Regions from separate parts of the Pseudoalteromonas sp. SCSIO_11900 genome, predicted to be linked through region 1. Evidence: predicted binding sites of a transcription regulator. Region 1 holds the regulator's gene; the other holds the start of a gene.
The links. Region 1 encodes sigma-54, which starts transcription at its own class of promoters, with help from an activator protein. Its sites were predicted from a motif close to GTTGGCACGNNNNTNGNNT; they were not measured.
Positions count from the first base shown of each region.

Region 1 (4,944 bases):
GTTACGATGTGTCGCTGCGTTTTTTAACCTTAATCGGCGATGCAAGCATTGCTCAAGCAGGTCAAAAAATAACAGCTAAAAGTATCACTTACGATATCGAGCAGCAGTTAATTAGCGCAGAAAAAGACGAAAACTCAACAGACCGTGTACACACTATTTTAGTGCCTGTTGAAAATAAAAAAGAAGATGATAAAGGCCAACCATGAGCACATTAAAAGCAGAGCTATTAGCTAAAAGCTACAAAGGTCGTGAAGTGGTGAAAAACGTTGGCCTAGAGGTTGAAGCTGGCAGTATTGTGGGGTTACTTGGCCCTAATGGTGCAGGTAAAACCACCACCTTTTATATGATTGTAGGCCTTGTACCTAGCGATAAAGGCAAAATATCAATTGATGATAAAGATATTACTTTATTACCGATGCACAGCCGAGCGCGTTTAGGGATTGGTTATTTACCGCAAGAGTCGTCTATTTTTAGAAAGCTGACTGTTTATCAAAACTTAATGGCTATCTTAGAAACACGTAAAGAATTAAATAAACAACAACGCGAAGATACTTTAAATAATTTACTTGATGAATTTAGCATTCAGCATATCCGCGATAGTCAAGGTATGGCTTTATCAGGTGGTGAACGTCGCCGCGTTGAAATTGCTCGCGCGCTTGCAGCAAACCCTAAATTTATCCTTTTAGACGAACCCTTTGCGGGGGTTGATCCTATCTCAGTATTAGATATTAAAAAGATTATAGAGCATCTTAAAAACCGTGGCATTGGCGTCCTTATTACAGATCATAACGTGCGCGAAACACTTGATGTTTGTGAAAAAGCCTACATAGTTTCTCATGGGGAGTTAATTGCATCAGGCACTCCTGAATACGTATTAAACGATAAAACAGTACGCGATGTTTATTTGGGCGAGCAGTTCAAGCTCTAATATGTGTGTTATTCCACTAAGCATCTGCTAAGATTAATCATACTTAGGTCTGTTGACCTATCAAGGTTGAATTTGCAGCAGTCTGTTTGGTATTTAGGCAAGGCAGAGCCTATGTGGTGTGGTATTCCCCCATAAATAGGCGATAACGCAGCATCAATGCCAAACAGGCGCTGCCCTTCGGGTTCTGCCTAGGGACGATTTACTCTTTGTTGCTCGGTTTTGACTTAGCCCACTAGGTTACAAACCTCGCGCCGCAATTAAACCGCCCCTAGTTTGAACAAATTTTAATCGTAAAGGTCAACAGACCGTAATTTAAAAGGATTGTTAGAGATACATGAGGCAATCATTACAGCTGCGCATGGGCCAGCAACTTACAATGACTCCACAGTTGCAACAAGCAATTCGCTTATTGCAACTCAGTACATTGGATCTCCAGCAAGAAATTCAAGAAGCGCTCGATAGCAACCCCTTGCTTGAAGTTGAAGAACACGATTACAGCGAAGACACTGCAGGTAAAAACGAACAAAAAGCCGATAACGATGACTTAACGCTAAGTGCCTCAGCCGACGATAAACCTAGCGAGTATGAGCAAGATAGCGGTGAAGCAATGACCAAAGACACCATTAGCGATGATATGGCTATGGATGTCACTTGGGATGAATATATGAGTGCTGCGCCTGCCTCTTCATCGGGCCCAATGCCAGAAGATGAATCTATTTATCAAGGCTCTTCGACTGAAACGCTGCATGAGTATTTAATGTGGCAACTTCAACTGACGCCGTTTAGCCCTACCGATGAAGCGATAGCTATTGCAATTGTAGAAGCTGTGGACGACTCAGGGATTCTAACCCTTAGCTGTGAAGAAATATTAGAAAGCTTTAACCAAGAAAACGACGCCGAAGATGAAGTTGAACTTGACGAAATAGAAGCGGTACTAAAGCGTATTCAACTATTTGATCCAGTGGGAATAGCCGCGCGTAGTTTACAAGAGTGCTTGTGTATTCAGCTAAATCAATTTGATAAAGACACACCTTTTTTAAACGAAACAAAAATGATCTTAACCGATCATATTGATTTACTGGCTGCGCGTGATTATCGCACGTTGATGAAAAAAACAAAGCTTAAAGAAGATGAGCTTAAAGAAATCATGACGCTGATTCATACGCTCAGCCCAAAACCGGCAGACACTATTGTCAGAGAAGAGTCTGAGTACGTTATTCCTGACGTGTCGGTTAAAAAAGTAAAAGGCCGTTGGGTGGTTGAACTAAACCCAGATAGCATGCCTAAGATCAGAGTAAATAGCCAATATGCAGCTATGTCGCGTACGGTTAAATCAAGTGGTGATAGCCAGTTTATTCGCTCGCACTTACAAGAGGCTAAATGGTTTATAAAAAGCTTAGAAAGTAGAAACGACACGCTGCTTAAAGTAACTAACTGTATTGTGCAGCAACAACAGGCCTTTTTTGAACATGGTCCTGAGGCGATGAAGCCTATGGTACTTAACGATGTGGCTGAAATGGTGGAAATGCACGAGTCGACTATTTCACGTGTTACTACGCAAAAATACATGCACACACCACGTGGCATTTTTGAGCTTAAATATTTCTTTTCAAGCCATGTAAGTACTGAAAATGGTGGCGAATGCTCATCAACAGCAATACGAGCATTAATTAAAAAATTAATCGCTGCAGAAAACTCAGCTAAACCATTGAGTGATAGTAAAATTGCAGATATATTGGCAGAGCAAGGAATTAAAGTAGCGAGGAGAACTATAGCAAAATATCGCGAATCTCTAGCTATTCCCCCGTCTAATCAACGTAAAAGTTTGATTTAAGGCGTACAACAAAGAGGAAAATGTTTATGCAACTGAATTTAACTGGTCGTCATGTAGATATTACCGACTCGCTTAGAGACTACGTAAATAGCAAATTTTCGAAGTTACAGAGGCACACTGATCACATAACGAATGTGCACGTTATTCTCGATGTAGAAAAACTAAACCAAAAAGCTGAAGCAACCGTTCATGTTAGTGGCGCTGAGATTTTTGCTTCTACTGAGCATCAAGATATGTATGCCGCTATAGACTCGCTCATTGACAAGCTAGATCGTCAAGTAATTAAACACAAAGAGAAACTTGCTCGACACTAACACTATGAAACTAAGCTCACTTATCTGTCAGGACTGCAGTAAAGCTGCGGTCCTTTTTAATAGTAAAAAAAGAATTTTAGAATTTATCAGTGAATTGGCTCACAATAAGCTGCCCTATTTAACACAACAAGATATTCTTAATGCATTAACTGCAAGAGAAAAGCTTGGAAGTACAGGCATTGGTCGAGGCATTGCTATTCCACATGGTCGCATGAGTGGTGCTCAAGAACCCCTAGCTTTGATTTTAGTGAGCGAAACAGCTATTAATTTTGATGCGATTGATAACCGACCGGTTGACATTTTTGTCGCGTTAATTGTTCCCGATGGCGATAATCAGCAGCATTTGAAGACGCTAGCCACGATTGCTGATAAGCTCAATGATAAAGAATTTTGTAAACAGTTACGCGCCGCCAAATCGGATAGCGAACTGTATCAGGTTATCGTCAGTCAATCGTAGTAATAAAGAAAGGTGGTAAATGGAATTAATAATTATAAGCGGTCGCTCAGGGTCAGGTAAATCTGTGGCGTTACGCGTTGTGGAAGACTTAGGTTATTATTGTGTAGACAATATTCCTCTTAATTTATTACCATCATTAGTGCGCAGTGTTTCCGACAGTTATAATAAAATTGCTGTGAGTGTTGATGTACGTAACCTACCTAAAGAGCAACAGCAGTTTAATGAAATCATTGAATATTTACCTGGTTTTACTAAACCAACGGTATTTTATTTAGACAGTGACGATCAAACATTAATAAAACGCTTTTCGGAAACGCGTCGTCTTCACCCTTTATCTATTGATTCTTTGCCGCTTGATTTAGCCATAAAAAAAGAAAAACAACTGCTTGATGTATTGATTAATCGTGCTGATTATATGATTGATACCACAGATTTAAGTGTGCATCAGCTTGCTGAGTCTATTCGTGAAAAAATACTCGGAAAAAAAGATAAACAACTGATCATTACCTTTGAGTCATTTGGTTTTAAACACGGCCTCCCTAAAGAAGCAGATTACGTATTCGATGCCCGTTTTTTACCAAACCCGCATTGGGAGCCTGAACTAAAGCTACTTACAGGGCTGGATCAACCAGTAAAAGACTACCTAGCAAGTCACAGTATAGTGCAAAAATTTACATGGCAAATTCAAACATTTGTGCAAACATGGCTGCCGCATTTAGAACGAAATAATCGCAGCTACTTAACTATTGCAATTGGCTGCACCGGTGGGCAACACCGCTCTGTTTATTTAGCGCAAACCATTGGCGAAAGCTTTGCAATGAGTCATCCCAATGTAAAAATTCGCCACCGAGAACAAGAATAAAGCTTGCGAGAACATGTCATGCGCTTAGAAAATACATTTTTAATAAAAAACAAATTAGGATTACACGCTAGAGCGGCGACAGTATTAGCTCAGCTTTCTGTGCAATTTGATGCCACAATCACTTTATTTCAAGATGACAAACAAGCCGCTGGCGATAGCGTGCTGGCACTTATGTTACTCGAAAGCAGCCAAGGCAAAGAAGTTAAGGTGGTATGCGAAGGCCCCGACGCTGAGCCTGCACTTAGCGCAATAGGTGAACTCATTGACCAACGATTTAATGAGCAAGAATAAAAAAGTTCATTATTAACTCATCATCCTAAACTTAGATTAATAGTGGTTGAGGTAGTTTGCTGATATAAAGTAAGATAAAGCAATACCCCATCATCGTGTAATAAAATTTAATTAAGGACGCCAATGCCTGAAGCTTTAGAACAAGATATTCCACTACAACAACTAAAACAGGTGACTAAGTCACTAAATAGTGGTCAATTTGTTCAAGTTAGGCGCATGCTAGCAAAAACGGCACCTTGTGATACCGCACTTCTTTTA
Region 1 covers NZ_KK070023.1:1,308,117-1,313,060, reverse strand. Annotated here, with positions in the region: gene lptA (lipopolysaccharide transport periplasmic protein LptA) at 1-206, shown strand, start outside; gene lptB (LPS export ABC transporter ATP-binding protein) at 203-928, shown strand; gene BG00_RS06080 (RNA polymerase factor sigma-54) at 1,263-2,762, shown strand; gene hpf (ribosome hibernation promoting factor) at 2,789-3,076, shown strand; gene ptsN (PTS IIA-like nitrogen regulatory protein PtsN) at 3,081-3,533, shown strand; gene rapZ (RNase adapter RapZ) at 3,553-4,395, shown strand; gene BG00_RS06060 (HPr family phosphocarrier protein) at 4,414-4,686, shown strand; gene mgtE (magnesium transporter) at 4,810-4,944, shown strand, end outside.

Region 2 (4,944 bases), 1.7 Mb from region 1:
AAACGCAAACGTGTATGGGCGCGGAATTTTTCGGCAACACGGTAATGCGTAATAGCTGGTTTACCCATTTCATGAACTGCCATATGCGTACGCTGCGTTGCATGACGACCAATTGGTTTTTCAACCATACCACCGGCTGTCATAGTGCCATTACATAACGCTTCATATTCACGTGTGAAGTTTTCGCGCTTTTGCAGTGCTTTAACTAAATGTGTTTGTGCCTGAATCGTTTTAGCGACAACCATTAAACCTGTTGTATCTTTGTCTAAACGATGCACAATACCCGCTCGTGGCACATTAATAATTTCTGGGTAGTAGTGTAATAAAGCATTTAACACCGTACCGTCAGGGTTACCTGCGCCAGGATGAACCACTAATCCCATTGGTTTGTTGATCACTAAAATATCATCGTCTTCATAAACGATGTTTAATTTGATATCTTGTGCTTCGTATTCACGAGGTGCTTCTATTGTTGTTTCAACAGCTACAACTTCACCACCGAGTAGTTTTTCACGCGGGGTGTTGAAAATTTCACCATCAACGGTGATTTTATCATCTAAAATCCACGTTTTTATCCGTGATCGTGAATAATCAGGGAACAATTGTGCTAATACTTGGTCTAGACGTTTACCACCTAAGTCTGTTGGGACCTCGGCTTGGAGAGATATTTGCTCTGACATTAGTAACTTTACCCAATTTACCAGTGCAAGCTTTGCTTGACTGGGTTAGAATCGCTTTTAATAAAAGCATAACATAATACGCATAGTTTACTCGGTTTTACCCACTTGGCCTAGCCGAAGACATCGAAGGTAACAAATAAAATGATAAATAAAATAGGGAAACGTGCATTCGCCATTGTTTTTTCAGTTTCAGTGCTTAGTTTAGGGGCCTGCTCGTCTGCACCTGACCAAGAAGATATTCAACGCGTACCCAACAGATCGGCACAAGCACTATACGAAGATGCAAAACAAACGCTTGATTCTGGTTTATACGCTCGTGCAATTGAATTATTAACGGCAATTGACTCTCGCTATCCGTTTGGTCCGTTTTCAAAACAAGTCCAAATGGATTTAGTGTATGCACATTACCAATCAGGTAATACAGAGCAAGCACTTGCTACAATCGACCGTTTTATTCGCTTAAACCCAAACCACAAAGATTTAGATTACATGTACTACATGCGTGGCTTGGTTAATATTAAGGCGGATAAAAATGCTTTCCAAGAATACTTTGGCGTAGACAGAGCCGACAGAGATGCTAAACGCACCCGTGTTGCTTATACCGACTTATCAACTCTAGTTAAACGTTTTCCAGAAAGTGGTTATGCGCCAGAAGCAAAACGTCGTTTAGTTTGGTTATTAAACCGCATGGCACGTTATGAGCTAAAAGTGGCAACTTACTATTACGAACGTGAAGCCTATTTAGCAGCCGCAAATCGCGGTAAATATGTGGTAGAGCACTACTCACAAAGTAGTTATCTTGATGCGGCACTCGCCATGATGGAAAAAAGTTACGAGAAGCTTGGCTTGACTGAACTAAGTCAGCATGCAGAGCAAACGCGTAAATTTAATAGCAGAAATAAATAACACGAAAAAGGCGCTAGTTATAAAATTAGCGCCTTTTTTTACGAGGTTTACTCGACTATATAGCCTCTTCATCCTCTTCTGCAGTACGAATTCGAACCACACGTTCTACGTCAGTGACAAATATTTTACCATCACCAATTTTGCCTGTTTGTGCTGTTTTAACAATAACATCAATAGCACGTTCTACGTCTTCATCACCGAGCACAATATCTAGTTTTACTTTAGGTAAAAAGTCAACCATGTACTCAGCACCACGGTATAGCTCTGTGTGGCCTTTTTGACGCCCAAACCCTTTTACTTCACTTACTGTCATACCCGTAATGCCTACATCAGATAATGCTTCACGCACATCATCGAGCTTAAACGGTTTAATGATTGCTTCTATTTTTTTCATAGTAATTACTTTTGAAAGCTTCAGTTGCCTCGATTTTAGACAATCATGAGGTTCATAGCAAACAAAGCGATTGAATTACGGTGATAAAACAATTTGTCATGCTATGATTATGCTAATAAAAATAGCTATACTAAAACATCACCGAGTTAATGAGATTTATATGAAAACTAAGCACCGTGGATTTACCCTATTAGAGTTAATGGTCACCGTGGCCATTGTTAGCATTATAGCCACTATTGCGTTGTGGAACAGTAGCGATATGCTGGAAGAAAACCGAGGTGAAAATTTTTTATTAGAACTTAAACGTAATATTAGCTTTGCACGCTCACAAGCGGCTAGTACCGATGAGATCGTAATTATTTGTCCAGCACCTTATGCTGATGTGAAAAGTTCAGCTGCCAATTTTAAGTGCACCACTGAGTGGGCTAGCGATAATGTTGTCGTCACCTTTGTCGATGGTAATAATAATAGGCAATATGACAGTGGTGATAGTTTAATAAGAGTCATGGAAAAAACCAAACCCAACGACAAAGTGACATTTTCTGGGGGTAGCCAAATCCGCTTTAATACCAGTGGCCGTATTACTACTTCGCCAGGTAACTTTGTTTTTTCACCTAATGGTAATCAAGATAATAGCAAGGCACTCACACTTTCCAAATCAGGCACCGCTTTTTATTTAGGTAATAATAAATAGGGTGATTATAAATTAAACAACACTTGCCATAATTTAAGTTTTTACTAAACTTGTAAGAAGCATGTTTAGATTGAGGCTTCAGGGATGAAGTTACCTTTATACTTTTCTACCCACCATGGTACAACATTATTAGAACTGCTAGTTAGCCTCGCGATTGTTGCCATTGTAGGTCAAATATCCTTGTCTTATTTACCCAACTTTTTAGCGCTCAACCGCGTGAGCAATCAAGTTAGCTTATTACATAAAAATATCAATTATGCTCGTCTATACGCTATAGAAAAAAACAGCTACGTTACTTTGTGCGCATTAAAAAGTAATAAATGTACATTAGACAACTGGCATAACCAGCTCGCTATATTTGTTGATAACGACAAGTCAACGTCGCTTGGCAAAGACGAGCAGCTGATCAGTACATTTGAGCACACAAATGAAGCCGATACGTTAACATACCCACGAGATGCCATTACATTTAGGCCAGATGGTACACTAAATGGTTTTCAAAATGGTACTTTTATCTATTGCCCAAATAACGAAAAAGCAAGCCTTGAGGGGCTTGCTCTGTCAATAAGTCAAACTGGGCGAATACGAATAAAATCTACCAACAAATGCCAAAAATAACTAACGTTATCTACCCCAGCAATAGTTGATGTCGGTATCGCCTTTACTACCCGTTGCTCCTTTTAAGCCAACGTCATTAATGGTTAATGACGTGCAATCAGCATCCCCTTTCACGGCACCAGCAATGGGTTTCGCAGTAATTGTAAATTTATTGCTATTAACCACATTAATTGTTAGCTCAAAATGACCGTTTTCAGTTTTACTTTGAATACCTAAGTCGCTAAACGAAGTTGAGTATGCTCGGTTATCCACAAAGTACTGCTCTTGCTTGTTTGCGGCATCTAAAAGTGCAGATGCCGCTTCTGCACGTGATGCGCGTTTTACATATTCACTGTAATTAGGCACAGCAATAGCGGCTAAAATACCCACAATTGCCACGGCTATCATCAGCTCAATTAAAGTAAACCCAGTGTGCTTGGCAACCATTTAATGACTCCTAATTATTCATTTCATCGTTTTCTTCACGTTTGTAAATATACATTTGCTGGGTTTTAAAGCCAAACCCAATAGGCTGAGTATCGTTAACTAGCTGAATTTTATCATCTACTATTTTTAAATTGGGCCCAATAATTTCGATTGGTCTAAGCGGATTCTCTGCATTTTTGCCTTTTATGCCAGGGCCAATTAAATAAAATTGGCTTTGCACGTCAACCGTTGTGTCGTCGTCGCATTTACCGTCTGAATTACCGTCAACACATGAGGAACCAAAATAAAGCTGCGGCGTATCGGGGACTTCATAACTGGTTGCAAATTTTAACTCATCATACACTTTAGTGCCGTAATGCAAATGAAATGCATATAAAGAGCCTCCGCCACCGGTTAACGAACATTGGTTTAGTCCAGCATCCGATGCAGGACTAAATGAAGTAAAATACGCAACGCCTCCTACCACGGTTGCCGCAGCAAGCGATTTTTCGCCAGGTGATAACGAATAATGCCAGCCTTTAAATGTATTTGTCAGTTCAACTTCTAGATTTATAAACTCACTAACATTACTTAATGCATTACCAAACTTATCTTCATTCATTGACATTAAATCTGTAAATAAAATAGTTTTAGGGGCGTTATTTTTAAATGATTTTGTGAGCGTATTTTCATCCCTTATCATAAAAAGCTCATCGGCTGTGGTTGAATTTACCGGGTTAGTGCGGTTACCACTGCCAATAACAATGGCATCGTAAGGAGTTTCAACACGTGAAGTAACACCCTCTTTTTGAGTCACTTTACTAAATATGGTTCGCGCTATGGCTGGTTTATAAAAAAAGCGCCTATCTTTACCATCAGCAAGCGATGCAAGTTTAAAGTGGCTAAATTCATTTGTTTGACTACCTGGCATATCAACACGCCAAATGTCGCCACCGGTATCTGCTGCGTAAATTCTATCAATATAGCCATCGTAATTAGAGTCAAGCAATGTAACGTCTGCGGCAATACTGTGTTTACCAGTAAAGCTATTGTTACTGCGCAGTGACCAAAGCTTTTTACCGGTTTTAGCATCAACAATAAACACATCTCGACCCATTGAGTCTGCATCGCGTTTATTCCCTTTGTCTTTATCTTTAATGGTGTCGTAGCCACCGCCAAAAATCAAAACGGGCTTATCACCAAAGGCCTTTATAAACGCAACTTGTGGTTTCGACCAAGACTGACCA
Region 2 covers NZ_KK070023.1:2,998,591-3,003,534, forward strand. Annotated here, with positions in the region: gene rluD (23S rRNA pseudouridine(1911/1915/1917) synthase RluD) at 1-680, opposite strand, end outside; gene BG00_RS13890 (outer membrane protein assembly factor BamD) at 822-1,586, shown strand; gene BG00_RS13895 (P-II family nitrogen regulator) at 1,642-1,980, opposite strand; gene BG00_RS13900 (GspH/FimT family pseudopilin) at 2,141-2,674, shown strand; gene BG00_RS13905 (GspH/FimT family pseudopilin) at 2,759-3,292, shown strand; gene BG00_RS13910 (type IV pilin protein) at 3,299-3,718, opposite strand; gene BG00_RS13915 (PilC/PilY family type IV pilus protein) at 3,729-4,944, opposite strand, start outside.
Region 2: the regulator sigma-54 is predicted to act here: its motif matches at 2,079-2,097, upstream of BG00_RS13895 (P-II family nitrogen regulator).